Regions from separate parts of the Streptomyces sp. NPDC059994 genome, predicted to be linked through region 3. Evidence: riboswitches for the same ligand, from Rfam matches in the RefSeq annotation. Region 3 holds a riboswitch; each other region holds the start of a gene.
The links. A riboswitch is a leader RNA that binds a small molecule or an ion and turns the genes downstream of it on or off. The one in region 3 is predicted to bind cobalamin.
Positions count from the first base shown of each region.

Region 1 (4,288 bases), on a different contig from region 3:
GGCCGATCCGGCACTCGCCGGGATCCCGTTCTTCTACTGGTACCAGATGCTGTGGGTGGTCATATCGACCGCGCTCACGATGCTCGCGTACAAGCTGTGGCAGCACGACCAGCAGGGCCGCAAGGCGGGTGAGGGCAAGTGACTCTCGCAGCCAACGACGGTGTGAACGGCGTCGCGCTCGGCGTCTTCATCTTCTTCTTCCTGGCCGTCACGGTCATCGGCTTCATGGCCGCCCGCTGGCGCCGCGCCGAGAACGAGCAGAGCCTCGACGAATGGGGGCTCGGCGGCCGCTCGTTCGGCACCTGGGTCACCTGGTTCCTGCTCGGCGGCGACCTCTACACGGCGTACACGTTCGTCGCGGTTCCGGCGGCGGTGTACGCGGCGGGCGCGGCCGGGTTCTTCGCGGTGCCGTACACGATCCTCGTCTATCCGCTGATCTTCACGTTCCTGCCCCGGCTCTGGTCGGTCTCGCACAAGCACGGCTATGTGACGACATCGGACTTCGTACGCGGCCGGTTCGGCTCCAAGGGCCTCTCGCTCGCGGTCGCGGTCACCGGCATCCTCGCCACGATGCCCTACATCGCGCTCCAGCTGGTCGGCATCCAGGCGGTGCTCGACGTGATGGGCATCGGCGGGTCCGGCAACTGGTTCCTGAAGGACCTGCCGCTGCTGATCGCGTTCGCGGTGCTCGCCGCGTACACCTACTCCTCGGGCCTGCGCGCGCCCGCGCTGATCGCGTTCGTGAAGGACGGCCTGATCTACCTCGTCATCCTGGTGGCGATCATCTACATCCCGATCAAGCTCGGCGGCTTCGACGACATCTTCGCGGCGGCCCGGCACAAGTTCGAGACGCCCAACGCGGCCGGGAAGCCCACGGGTGCGCTGGTGCCCCCCGAGGCCGGGCAGTGGACGTACGCCACACTCGCCCTCGGCTCGGCGCTGGCGCTCTTCATGTACCCGCACTCGATCACGGCGACCCTCTCCTCCCGCAGCCGCAACGTCATCCGCCGCAACACCACCATCCTGCCGCTGTACTCGCTGATGCTGGGCCTGCTCGCGCTGCTCGGCTTCATGGCGATCGCGGCCGGGGTCAAGGTCAAGAACGGCCAGCTGGCGATCCCGCAGCTCTTCGAGGACATGTTCCCGGACTGGTTCGCGGGCGTGGCGTTCGCCGCCATCGGCATCGGCGCGCTCGTCCCGGCGGCGATCATGTCGATCGCGGCCGCGAACCTCTTCACCCGCAACATCTACAAGGACTTCCTCAAGCCGGACGCCACGCCGGAGCAGGAGACCAAGGTCTCCAAGCTGGTCTCGCTCCTGGTGAAGGTGGGCGCGCTGGTCTTCGTCCTGACCATGGACAAGACGGTCGCGATCAACTTCCAGCTGCTCGGCGGCATCTGGATCCTGCAGACCTTCCCGGCCCTGGTGGGCGGTCTGTTCACCCGCTGGTTCCACCGCTGGGCGCTGCTGGCGGGCTGGGCGGTGGGCATGGCGTACGGCACGCTCGCCGCGTACGGGGTCGCCTCGCCCACCCAGAAGCACTTCGGCGGCAGCTCCAAGAACATCCCCGGCATCGGTGAGATCGGCTACATCGGCCTCACCGCGTTCCTCCTGAACGTCGCCGTCACCGTCGTCCTCACGGTGGCCCTGCGGGCCCTGAAGGCCCCCGACGGCGTCGACGAGACCTCCCCGGAGGACTACACGGCGGACGCGGGCGACCCGGGCGTACAGACGGAACTCCCGGCCGCGACACACTGACACGAGCCGCAGGAAAACGGGCCGCCGGTGAAACCCGGCGGCCCGTTTCTGCTTCCTGGGGAATGCCCACGGCTGCCTGGGGGTTGGGCTTGCGGCGCCTCCAACCCCCTGAGGGGCGCGGGGAACTGCGCGAGCGGCCACCCACAACCCGCAGACAAAGACCGGGCCCCACCAACACGCTCCGGTACGGATGCGACACAACATGTGGGGGCGCCAACAACTCCCGGCACAAGATGTATGCTCGTGCTCGCTGTCGCCGCAGGGGAATCCGGTGCAAATCCGGAACTGTCCCGCAACGGTGTACTCGTACGCATTTGCGTACCTGGTCAGTCCGAGGACCTGCCGACAGCGCGCCCTGGCCGTCCGGTCCGGGTGCCAGACGTCCGGGCCTCGCGGAATGGGCATGTGGACGCGGCGTACCCCCGAGGGGGTGTGTCCGTGTGCCCGCGCACTTCCCCAAGGCCCCGTGCCGAGCGAGGAGTGCCCCCACGTGACCATCGCCCCTGCGGATCCCGCCTCAGCGATCGCCGAAGAGCCGGCCGATGCCCCCGGGACCGCGCTGCTGCGGACCCTGACCGACCTCACCGCCGATCTGCCGGACACCGACCCCGGCCGTGTCGCCGCCGCCGCGCTGCGCGGCCGCAACGCGCGCTCGGACGAGGCGGAGCTGCGTGGGCTCGCCACCGAGGCCGCCGCCGGTCTGATCTCCGAGGACCCGGCGTACTCCCGCCTCGCCGCCCGGCTGCTGACGGTCACGATCGCCGACGAGGCCGCGACCCAGGGCTCGGTCTCGTTCTCCGACTCGGTCGAGGTCGGCCACCGCGAGGGCCTGATCGCGGACCGCACCGCCGACTTCGTACGGCTGCACTCGGACCGTCTGGACGCGCTGGTCGCCGCCTCCCTCGCGGAAGGCGCCGACGATCGCTTCGGCTACTTCGGCCTGCGCACGCTCTACTCCCGCTACCTGCTGCGGCACCCGATCACCCGCCAGGTCATCGAGACCCCGCAGCACTTCATGCTCCGGGTCGCGGCGGGTCTGGCCGAGGACGACTCGGTGCGCGCGCTCGACGAGGTCGCCTCGCTGTACGGCCTGATGAGCCGGCTCGACTACCTGCCGTCCTCGCCGACGCTCTTCAACTCCGGTACCCGCCACCCCCAGATGTCCAGCTGCTACCTGCTGGACTCCCCGCTGGACGAGCTGGACTCGATCTACGACCGCTACCACCAGGTGGCACGTCTGTCGAAGCACGCGGGCGGCATCGGCCTCTCGTACTCCCGCATCCGCTCGCGCGGCTCGCTCATCCGGGGCACCAACGGCCACTCCAACGGCATCGTCCCGTTCCTGAAGACGCTGGACGCCTCCGTCGCGGCCGTCAACCAGGGCGGGCGGCGCAAGGGCGCGGCCGCGGTCTACCTGGAGACCTGGCACTCCGACATCGAGGAGTTCCTGGAGCTGCGCGACAACACCGGTGAGGACGCCCGGCGCACGCACAACCTGAACCTGGCGCACTGGATCCCGGACGAGTTCATGCGCCGTGTGGACGCGGACGGCACCTGGTCGCTGTTCTCCCCCGCCGACGTGCCGGAGCTGGTCGACCTGTGGGGTGACGAGTTCGACGCCGCCTACCGCAAGGCCGAGGCGGCCGGTCTCGCCCAGAAGACGATGCCGGCCCGGGACCTGTACGGCCGGATGATGCGCACCCTGGCGCAGACCGGCAACGGCTGGATGACCTTCAAGGACGCCTCCAACCGCACCGCCAACCAGACGGCGGAGCCCGGCCACACGGTCCACTCCTCCAACCTCTGCACCGAGATCCTTGAGGTCACGGACGACGGCGAGACGGCCGTCTGCAACCTCGGCTCGGTCAACCTCGGCTCCTTCGTGCTCGCCTCCGGCGAGATCGACTGGAAGCGCCTGGACGAGACCGTCCGTACGGCCGTGACCTTCCTGGACCGGGTCGTCGACATCAACTTCTACCCGACCGAGCAGGCCGGCCGCTCCAACGCCAAGTGGCGTCCGGTGGGCCTGGGCGCGATGGGTCTCCAGGACGTCTTCTTCAAGCTGCGCCTGCCCTTCGACTCCCCCGAGGCGAAGGCGCTCTCCACCAAGCTGGCCGAGCGCATCATGCTCACGGCGTACGAGGCGTCCTGCGACCTCGCCGACCGCAACGGCCCGCTCCCGGCCTGGGACAAGACCCGCGCGGCGCGCGGCGTGCTGCACCCCGACCACTACGACGTCGAGCTGAACTGGCCGGAGCGCTGGACGGCGCTGCGCGAGCGGATCGCCTCGGTCGGCATGCGCAACTCGCTGCTGCTCGCGATCGCCCCGACCGCGACCATCGCGTCCATCGCCGGTGTCTACGAGTGCATCGAGCCGCAGGTCTCCAACCTGTTCAAGCGCGAGACGCTCTCCGGTGAGTTCCTCCAGGTCAACGGCTACCTGGTGGAGGACCTGAAGAAGCTCGGCGTGTGGGACGCGCAGTCCCGCGAGGCGCTGCGCGACGCCAGCGGCTCGGTGCAGGACTTCAGC
Region 1 is NZ_JBHWUR010000015.1:103,089-107,376, reverse strand. It holds gene ACFWA7_RS11380 (DUF3311 domain-containing protein) at 1-142, shown strand, start outside; gene mctP (monocarboxylate uptake permease MctP) at 139-1,758, shown strand; cobalamin riboswitch at 1,979-2,120, shown strand; gene ACFWA7_RS11370 (ribonucleoside-diphosphate reductase subunit alpha) at 2,249-4,288, shown strand, end outside.
Region 1: it holds a riboswitch for cobalamin, as region 3 does, so the genes downstream of both, ACFWA7_RS11370 (ribonucleoside-diphosphate reductase subunit alpha) here and ACFWA7_RS12585 (cobalamin biosynthesis protein) in region 3, are expected to answer to the same signal.

Region 2 (4,288 bases), on a different contig from region 3:
GCGCTCGCGCCGCTGGCCTCGGTGCTCGACGAACTCGCCGGGATCGAGCACGGGTTCATGACGACCGTGCACGCGTACACCCAGGAGCAGAACCTCCAGGACGGCCCGCACCGCGACCCCCGCCGCGCCCGCGCCGCCGGGGTCAACATCGTGCCGACCACGACGGGCGCGGCCAAGGCGATCGGCCACGTCCTGCCGAACCTCGACGGCAAGCTGTCCGGCGACTCGATCCGGGTGCCCGTGCCGGTGGGCTCGATCGTCGAGCTCAACACCACCGTCGAGCGTGACGTGACGCTCGACGACGTGCTGGCCGCCTACCGCGCGGCGGCGCAGGGGCCGCTCGCGGGCGTGCTGGAGTACTCGGAGGACGCGCTGGTGTCCTCCGACATCACGGGCAACCCGGCCTCGTCCATCTTCGACTCGGCCCTCACCCGGGTGGACGGCCGCCATGTCAAGGTGGTCGCCTGGTACGACAACGAGTGGGGTTTCTCCAACCGGGTGATCGACACACTGGAGCTGCTCGCCGGGCGGTGACAGCCGGGCGTCGGGGCGGTCCGAGCCGCGACATCGGGCACGGGCCGCACGTCGCCACCGCCGCGTGCGGGCTGGTCACCCGCCTCACCCAGCTGGAAACCGGCGTCCCACAACGCCGGACACATACCGAGACCGAAAGCTACGCGGGAGACGTCGTCGTCCAAGCGGAGCGGGCAGCGCCCGCACAGCGGATCGCAGGGGCCGGCGTACGACCAGCTCTACGCCGAGGCCCAGCACCGTAGCGTCCACGGCCCGTCCAGCATGGACACAAGGCGGAGCTGAAGCGGGTGCTGGGCGGAGGTTGACGCACGGGTCCCAGACGCGGCGTCACCCCTGGCTCTTCTCCACCTTGTACAGCTTCAGACTCTTGTTCGCGAACAGGAGCACATAGCCGCAGCTCCAGCAGATCAGCCCGGTTGCCGACTCGTTCGCCCAGCCGAGGTTCATGAACTCCGCCCCGGAGCTGTTGAGTTTCACCTCGCGGTCCCGGAAAACATCGCCCTGGCAGAAGCTGCACCTGATCCAGGTGTCCCCTATCGCGGCACGTACAGGCTTGGCCACGGTCCCCGCTCCCCCTGATTTCGCTGAGTGGCGAACCCCCGTTCGCACACCGTTTGGTGATCAGCGTAGTGGACCACCAAGCGGGCTCCGGTACACGTTTTGGACCAGCCGCCGTTCAGGGACGGGCGCCGGGGCCGGACGGCCAAGCGTGCTCATCGAGCCCTTCGGCGGGGGGTGAAGGCGTAGAGGTCGAGGATGTCGGGGCAGGGCGCGATGCCGGGGCCGCCGGCCTGGACCCAGGCGGCGATGTCGTCCGTGGCGTCGGGATCGTTGACCAAACCGAGCCAGACCGGGCGGGCACCGGCGACGCGTGCGGCACGAGAGGGCTGGACGACGATCACGTTGGCCTGTTCGCAGACGTCGAGGCAGGCGGAGACACGTACGGGCGCGTTCTCGGCAAGGCGCTCTCTCTGCTGCGCGTGGTCGACTCCGGGCACCTTCGCGCTCCCGCAGCAGCAGTCCCTGCACACCACGATCCGGCACGGGGCCGAGTCGGCTGGGGTGCGTCCGGCGCCATCTTCTGGTTGCCGCTCCGGCATACCGCTCACGCTCCTCCTCCGGGGAGATCCGCCCCGGCTTCGTCAAGGAGGCGACGACGTGAGTCTCCTGGCTCTCGGGTCGCCGCTCGCCCCGTCCTTCCCGCCCGTGTCCGGGCAGTGGTCTGTTCGGGGTTCGCTCGCCGATCACAGTGGCGGGACCGCGCCGGAATTCCACCGGCTTCCTCGTTCCGCGTCGCCTTGTCGTCGGGCATCGTCGCACGTCGGGCGGCGGCGCGTCACCACCGTCGCGCGGGGGTGGGCGCTCCGGACGCACTGGCGTTCGCCGCCGGAGAGGGCGCGCCAGGACTGGCTGGCCAAGTCATGCGATCGGTGACGGGGTAGGGGATGAAGGTGGTGGTGTTCTGGCCGATCCGCAGGGAGCGCCCGAGGGGGTGGTGCGGCGCTCTGGGGGGCAGTTGAGGCGTTCGCAGGCGCGGCAGCCATGCTGAGGGATTGGCCGTCGAAGGGCCGGTCAGGGTGAAGCCGTCGGAGCAGACGAGCCGATGAGCGCGTGGCGGGTCTCGCAACAGAGGCCGATGACCAACGAGCGGTGACGGCCGTGGCGGCCCGTCAGGTGCGGCTCGGCGCCGGCTCCGGCTCGGAGAAATGCGCTGCCGCGCGGCGAGGGAGCAGCAGCGGTGTTGCCAGCAGGAGCACGCCGGCCAGGCCGATGGCCGTACGTGGGCCGAGCAGGCTGCCCAGTACGCCCCAGACGGCCGTCAGGAGCGCGGTCGTGGCTTTGGTCGTCACCGCCCAGGCGGACAGGGTGCGGGCGACGCGGTCGGTCGCGGTGCGTTCGAGGCGGTAGGTGGCGTGGACGGGGTTGAAGACCCCGCAGCAGAAGATGAGCCCGAGCTCGACGCCGATCACCAGCAGCAGCCCTGCGGTGCCCGAGCCCAGAAAGGCCAGGCCGACGGGCCAGATCGCGCGCAGCGCCCCGACCACGACCAGGACCTGGTGCTGCCCGAACCGGGTGACGAGCGGTCGGGCCAGCCGTGAACCGAGCAGTCCGGCGATTGAGGGCGCGGCGAAGGCGAGGCCGTACTGCCACGGCGCGAAGCCGAGTCGGCCGAGCATCAGGACGGCCAGCAGCGGCTGGACGGCCATCACCAGGCCGTTGAACAAGGCGGTGTTGAAGAGCAGCGGACGCAGTGTCGTGTCGGCGAGGATGTACCGCCAGCCGTCGAGCAGGTCCCCGGCCCGCAGGCGCGGGCCCTCCGGGCGCTCGGGCCGCGGCTCGTGCCCGCCTGTCGCGCGGATGCCCAGCGCCGAGAGCAGGTAGCTGACCGCGTCGGCCACCACCGTCGCCACCGGACCGAGGAGCCCGATCGCGGCGCCGCCCAGCGGCGGTCCGATGATCGTGGTCGTCCAGGCCGTGGACTCGAATCGGGCGTTGGCGACGAGCAGGTCCTCGGCCGGCAGCAGCGTCTTCAGGTATGCGCCGGAGGCGGCGCGGAAGGTGATGTCGGCTGCTGCTACGACGATGGAGACCAGCAGGAGCTGGAGGAAGGTGAGCATGCCGAGCGCGTACGCGGCGGGGATCGTCAGCAGCGCCGCGAACCGCACCAGGTCCATCGCGATCAGCACCGGCCGCTTGCGGCGGAACTCCACCCACGGGCCGAGCGGCACCGCCACGGCCGCGCCCACCGCAGCCCCCACGGAGGAGAGCGCGGCGACCTCGGCCGGTCCGGCGTGCAGCACCTGGATGGCGATCAGCGGGAACGCGCCGAAGGCGAGCCATGTGCCGAGCGCGCTGGTCCCGTACGCTCCCCAGAGCCAGCCGAACCGCCGCCCCAGCCGATGTCCGCGCAGATGTCCCAGCCGGTGCCCGATTCTCATGCCCGCCACCCCTCGTCACTCACCCGCACAACCGATCCGCGATCGGAAGCATCAAAGCGAGCGCCTCAGCCGGGGGTCAAACAACCGCAGGACCGTCGGGCCACAACCAACGGTTGTACCCGTAAGGTGTCGGCATGGACCTCGACACCGTCCGGACCTTCGTCGCCGCCGCTGACGCAAGGCAGTTCCAGGAGGCCGCCGCCGAGCTGGCGGTCACCCAGCAAGCTGTCTCCAAGCGCATCGCCGCGCTGGAGCGCGACCTCGGGGTACGGCTGTTCACCCGCACCGCGCGCGGCGCCGAGCTCACCATCGACGGGCAGGCGTTCCTGCCCCACGCGCGCGAGCTGCTGCGCGTCGCCGATCGCGCGGTCACCTCCGTGCGCCCCGGCCGCCGTCCGCTGCGCGTAGACGTGATCGCCTCGCGCGTCGCGCCGTCAGGTCTGATGCGCGGCTTCCACCACGCGTACCCCGAGATCGAGCTCGACGTGGTGATGCTGTTCGACATCGAGACGGCCATCGCCGCCGTCCGGTCCGGTGCGATCGACGCGTCCTTCCGCGCCCTCGCCGCGCCCGGCCGGCCCCTTCCCGAGGACATCGAGTCCGTCCGGGTGCTCGACGAGCCGCTCCAACTCCTCACCGGCCCCGCCCACGCGCTGGCGGGCGCCCGGTCGGTGCCCCTCGCCCAGCTCGCCGGGCACCGGATCTGGATGCCCGGCCTCGTCCCCGGTACCGAGTGGAGCGCCTACTACGACGACCTCGTCGCCGAGTTCGGCCTCACCATCGAGGCGACCGGCCCCAACTTCGGCTCCGACGCG
Region 2 is NZ_JBHWUR010000007.1:140,364-144,651, reverse strand. It holds gene gap (type I glyceraldehyde-3-phosphate dehydrogenase) at 1-534, shown strand, start outside; gene ACFWA7_RS06735 (hypothetical protein) at 862-1,095, opposite strand; gene ACFWA7_RS06730 ((2Fe-2S) ferredoxin domain-containing protein) at 1,248-1,634, opposite strand; cobalamin riboswitch at 1,674-1,873, opposite strand; gene ACFWA7_RS06725 (MFS transporter) at 2,205-3,473, opposite strand; gene ACFWA7_RS06720 (LysR family transcriptional regulator) at 3,608-4,288, shown strand, end outside.
Region 2: it holds a riboswitch for cobalamin, as region 3 does, so the genes downstream of both, ACFWA7_RS06730 ((2Fe-2S) ferredoxin domain-containing protein) here and ACFWA7_RS12585 (cobalamin biosynthesis protein) in region 3, are expected to answer to the same signal.

Region 3 (4,288 bases):
CCCGCCCAGCACTTGAGCGACGCCGTGGTGGATCTCGTATCCCTCCACGGGCTCGCCCAGCGCCTCGCCGGTCGGCCGTGCAAGTGTCTTCTCGGCCGCGAACCGCACCCGTACGGGCAGCAGTCCGAGCCCCGCCACGGCGCCCGCCCGTGACTCGACCTCGTCCTCGATGTGCTCTCCGAGCACCTGGAATCCGCCGCAGATCCCCAGCACCGGACGCCCCTCGGCCGCCCTGCGCGCCAGCTCCCGCGCCAGCCCCCGTTCCCTCAGCCATTCCAACGCCCGGACCGTGCCCCGGGTTCCCGGCACGACGACCAGATCCGCGTCGGCCAGTTCCTCGGGCCGGTCCACGAACCGTACGATCACGCCCGGTTCGGCGGCGAGCGCGTCCACGTCCGTGAAGTTGGACATCAGCGGGACCGCGCAGACCGCGACCCGCAGCACGTCGTCGCCCACCGGCGGCGCCACCACCGACTCGCGCACGGCGCCGCGAAGGGAAACCCGCAGGCCATCCTCCTCATCGATGCCGAGCCCGTGCGCGAACGGCAGGATCCCGTACGTGTGGCGTCCGGTGAGCCCGCGCAGCATGTCGATGCCGGGTTCGAGGAGCGAGACGTCGCCCCGGAACTTGTTGACGATGTACCCGGCGACCAGCGCCTGGTCCTCGGGGCTCAGCAGCGCCGTCGTACCGAAGAACGAGGCGAACACCCCGCCCCGGTCGATATCGCCGACCACCACCACCGGAAGCTTCGCGGCGCGCGCGATGCCCATGTTGACGATGTCCGTGCGCCGCAGATTGATCTCGGCCGGACTGCCCGCCCCCTCGCAGATCACGGCGTCATACGTGCCCCGCAGCCGCTCCAGACAGTCCACGACGGTGCCGAGAAGCGCTTCCTGGCGTCCGCCGTGGTAGCCGCCGGCGCTCAGCTCGCCCACCGGCCTGCCCATCAGTACGACCTGGCTCGACCGGTCGCTCCCCGGCTTGAGCAGCACGGGGTTCATCAGCGCGGACGGCTCGACGCGCGCCGCCTGCGCCTGCATCGCCTGCGCCCGCCCGATCTCGGCGCCCTCGCGCGTGACGAACGAGTTGAGGGACATGTTCTGCCCCTTGAACGGCGCGACCTTCACGCCCTGGCGCACCAGCCACCGGCAGATCCCGGCGGTGACGACGCTCTTGCCCGCGTCCGATGTGGTGCCCGCGACCAGCAGTCCGCCGCTCATGTACGTACCTTCCTCACCGCGATCGCCACAGCCAGCGCCAGCCAGCCCACCCGGCGCGACAGCCGCACCGCCCGCTCGATGTCCGGGACTTCCACCGCCCGGCCGCCCCCGTTCAGCACGGGCCGGTGCTCGACACGGCCGCCGTACGAGAGGGTGCCGCCGAGCCGTACGCCGAGCGCGCCCGCGAACGACGCCTCGACGGGACCGGCGTTGGGGCTCGGGTGCTTGCGGGCGTCGTCCCGCCACGCGCGCGTGGCGGCGCGCGGCGCGCCCCCGGCGGCCACCGCCAGTGCGGCGGTGAGCCGGGCGCCCGGCCAGCCCGCCACATCGTCCAGGCGCGCCGAGGCCCACCCGTACCGCCGATGGCGCGGCGAGCGGTGGCCGACCATCGCGTCCAGCGTGTTGACCGCGCGGAACGCGACCAGGCCCGGAACCCCCGCGAGCGCCCCCCACACCAGCGCGCCCACCACGGCGTCGGAGGTGTTCTCGGCGACGGACTCGACGACCGCGCGCGCGATGCCGGGCGCGTCCAGGGACTGCGGGTCGCGCCCGCACAGGTGCGGCAGGCGCGCGCGGGCCGCCTCGACGTCCCCGGCCTCCAGCGCCTCGCCGATCGCGCGGGCCTCCCGGCCCAGCGAAGTGCCGCCCACGACGGCCCAGGTGGCGGCGGCGGTCAGCGCGACGGACGCGGTGGGAAGCTTTCGTACCGCGCGCGTGGCGAGCAGTGCGGCGCCCGCGGCGCCTCCGGCGCACACGGCGGTGTGCAGCGCGCCCCAGCCCCGGTGGTCGCGCCACAGCGTGCGCTCCACGGCGGCCGCGGCACGGCCGAACGCGGCGACCGGGTGTCCGCGGCGGGGATCGCCGAGGAGGAGGTCGCCGAGGAGACCGGCGGTGGCGCCGTACGCGAAAGTGCGATCGGCACGCATGGGATCAGCCCGCCGCAACGCCGCGAAGAACTCTGGTACTTCCGGGAGGTGCCGGCAACAGGCAGGCGCGCATGGCGGTATGTCCTCACTCAGGGTGTCCGCGCCCTGGTACGACGTCGACCGGCGGTGAGAGTTCCTGGCTCACGGGGATGATTCCCCGATGACAGTGGCGGGACCGCGCCGGATTCGCACCGGCTTCCTCTTCTGCCGCCGTAAATGGCTCGGGCAGTCCACCATGCCCGGGAACGCCCGTCAACTCGCTGCTGACCTGCGACGGGAGAGTGTGTTGGGGCACACAGAGAACCGCCCTCCGGCCGGGCCGGAAGGCGGTTCGAGGTGTGTGCGGCGCTGCTGGCCGGGCTACTTGCCGACGATCAGACTGATGCCGTACGCGACGGCCGCCGCGCAGAGCGCGAAGCAGAGGTAGGCGGTGGTGCGGGCCACGGCGACGTTGCCCTTGCCGGCCGCGGCCGACTGCTGCTTGCTGAGGCCGACGATCCCGACGGTGAACAGGCCCACCAGGCCGACGGTGACGATGAGGCTGACACCGAAGACGGTGCCGAGAGCTGCCCAGTCGATGTGCATGACGATTCCTTTGGGGTGCGCGGCCGGGTCAGACGGTGGCCGGGCGGGCCGGGTCGACGGGGGCCACCGGGGCCGGAGCCGGGATGGTGGCCGTCAGATCGGCGGCCACGGCGGCGGCGGTGGGCGGCGGGGTGACGGCGGCGATCGCGGTGGTCACGACGCCGGCGGGCTCGGCCGGGGACTCCGCCGGGGTGGCGGCGGCAGTGACGTCGTTGTGGTCGACCGGCTCGCGGCGCGACAGCTTCCAGATGAAGCCGGCACCCGCGATCAGCAGGATCGCCACGAGGACGATGCCCCAGGTGCCCTGGCCGGTCAGGAACTCGGCGCCGGCGCCGACCAGACCCGCGGCGGGCAGGGTCAGGCCCCAGGCGATGAACATGCGGGTCGCGGTGGACCAGCGGACCACACCGCCCTTGCGGCCGAGGCCGGCGCCCATGACGGAGCCGGAGCAGACCTGGGTGGTGGAGAGCGAGAAGCCGATGTGCGAGGAGGCCAGGATGACGGTCGCGGCACCGGACTGGGCGGCGAAGCCCTGCGGCGGCGCCAGCTCGGTCAGGCCCTTGCCCATGGTGCGGATGATGCGCCAGCCGCCGAGGTAGGTGCCCATGGCGATGGCCATGCCGGCCGAGACGATGACCCACAGCGGGGGGTTGGCGCCCGGGTGCAGCACACCGCCGGCGACCAGGGCGAGCGTGATGATGCCCATGGTCTTCTGCGCGTCGTTGGTGCCGTGGGCGAGTGAGACGAGCCCGGCGGAGGCGATCTGTCCTGCCCGGTACCCCTTGGCGGTGGCCTTCTCGGCAGCCGGGTCGGCGTTTCGGTTGATCCGGTACGTCAGGCGCGTGGCCAGCATCGAGGCGACGCCCGCGACGATCGGGGCGGCGACGGCGGGGAGCAGCACCTTGGTGACGATGGTCGAGCCGTTCACCGAGGACCAGCCGGCCGACATCACGGCCGCGCCGATCAGACCGCCGAACAGGGCGTGGGAGGAGCTGGACGGCAGGCCGAGCAGCCAGGTCACCAGGTTCCAGAGGATCGCGCCGACGAGCGCCGCGAAGATGACCTCTGTTCTGATGCCCTTCTCGTTGATGATCCCGCCGGAGATCGTCTTGGCGACCTCCACCGACAGGAACGCGCCGACCAGGTTGAGCGCGGCGGACATGGCGACCGCTGCTTTGGGCTTCAGGGCGCCGGTCGAGATGGTCGTGGCCATCGCGTTGGCGGTGTCATGGAAACCGTTCGTGAAATCGAACACTAGAGCTGTCACGACCACAATGGCGAGCAGCAGCGTGATGTGTTCCATTTACCCAGTCAATCGTTCGACGTCAGTGGCTGGACGAACGTAAGTAACCTGGATGAACGGAAGGTGAACTGGGTCGGGCTTCGCGGTGTATCCGACCGGTTTTTGCTGCGACCAGGCCCTGACAAACCCCGCGAACCGGCCATATACCCCATTGAAGAGATTCTGCTCACTCCGTCGCCCGCTGCGCGGAGCCTGCGAGGATCGCCCCATGGGAGAGCCGAAGGACTCCGGAGCGACCGCCACGGCCTGGGCC
Region 3 is NZ_JBHWUR010000018.1:41,692-45,979, forward strand. It holds gene ACFWA7_RS12580 (cobyric acid synthase) at 1-1,221, opposite strand, end outside; gene ACFWA7_RS12585 (cobalamin biosynthesis protein) at 1,218-2,147, opposite strand; cobalamin riboswitch at 2,255-2,397, opposite strand; gene ACFWA7_RS12590 (hypothetical protein) at 2,508-2,732, opposite strand; gene ACFWA7_RS12595 (anion permease) at 2,761-4,035, opposite strand; gene ACFWA7_RS12600 (class II aldolase/adducin family protein) at 4,244-4,288, shown strand, end outside.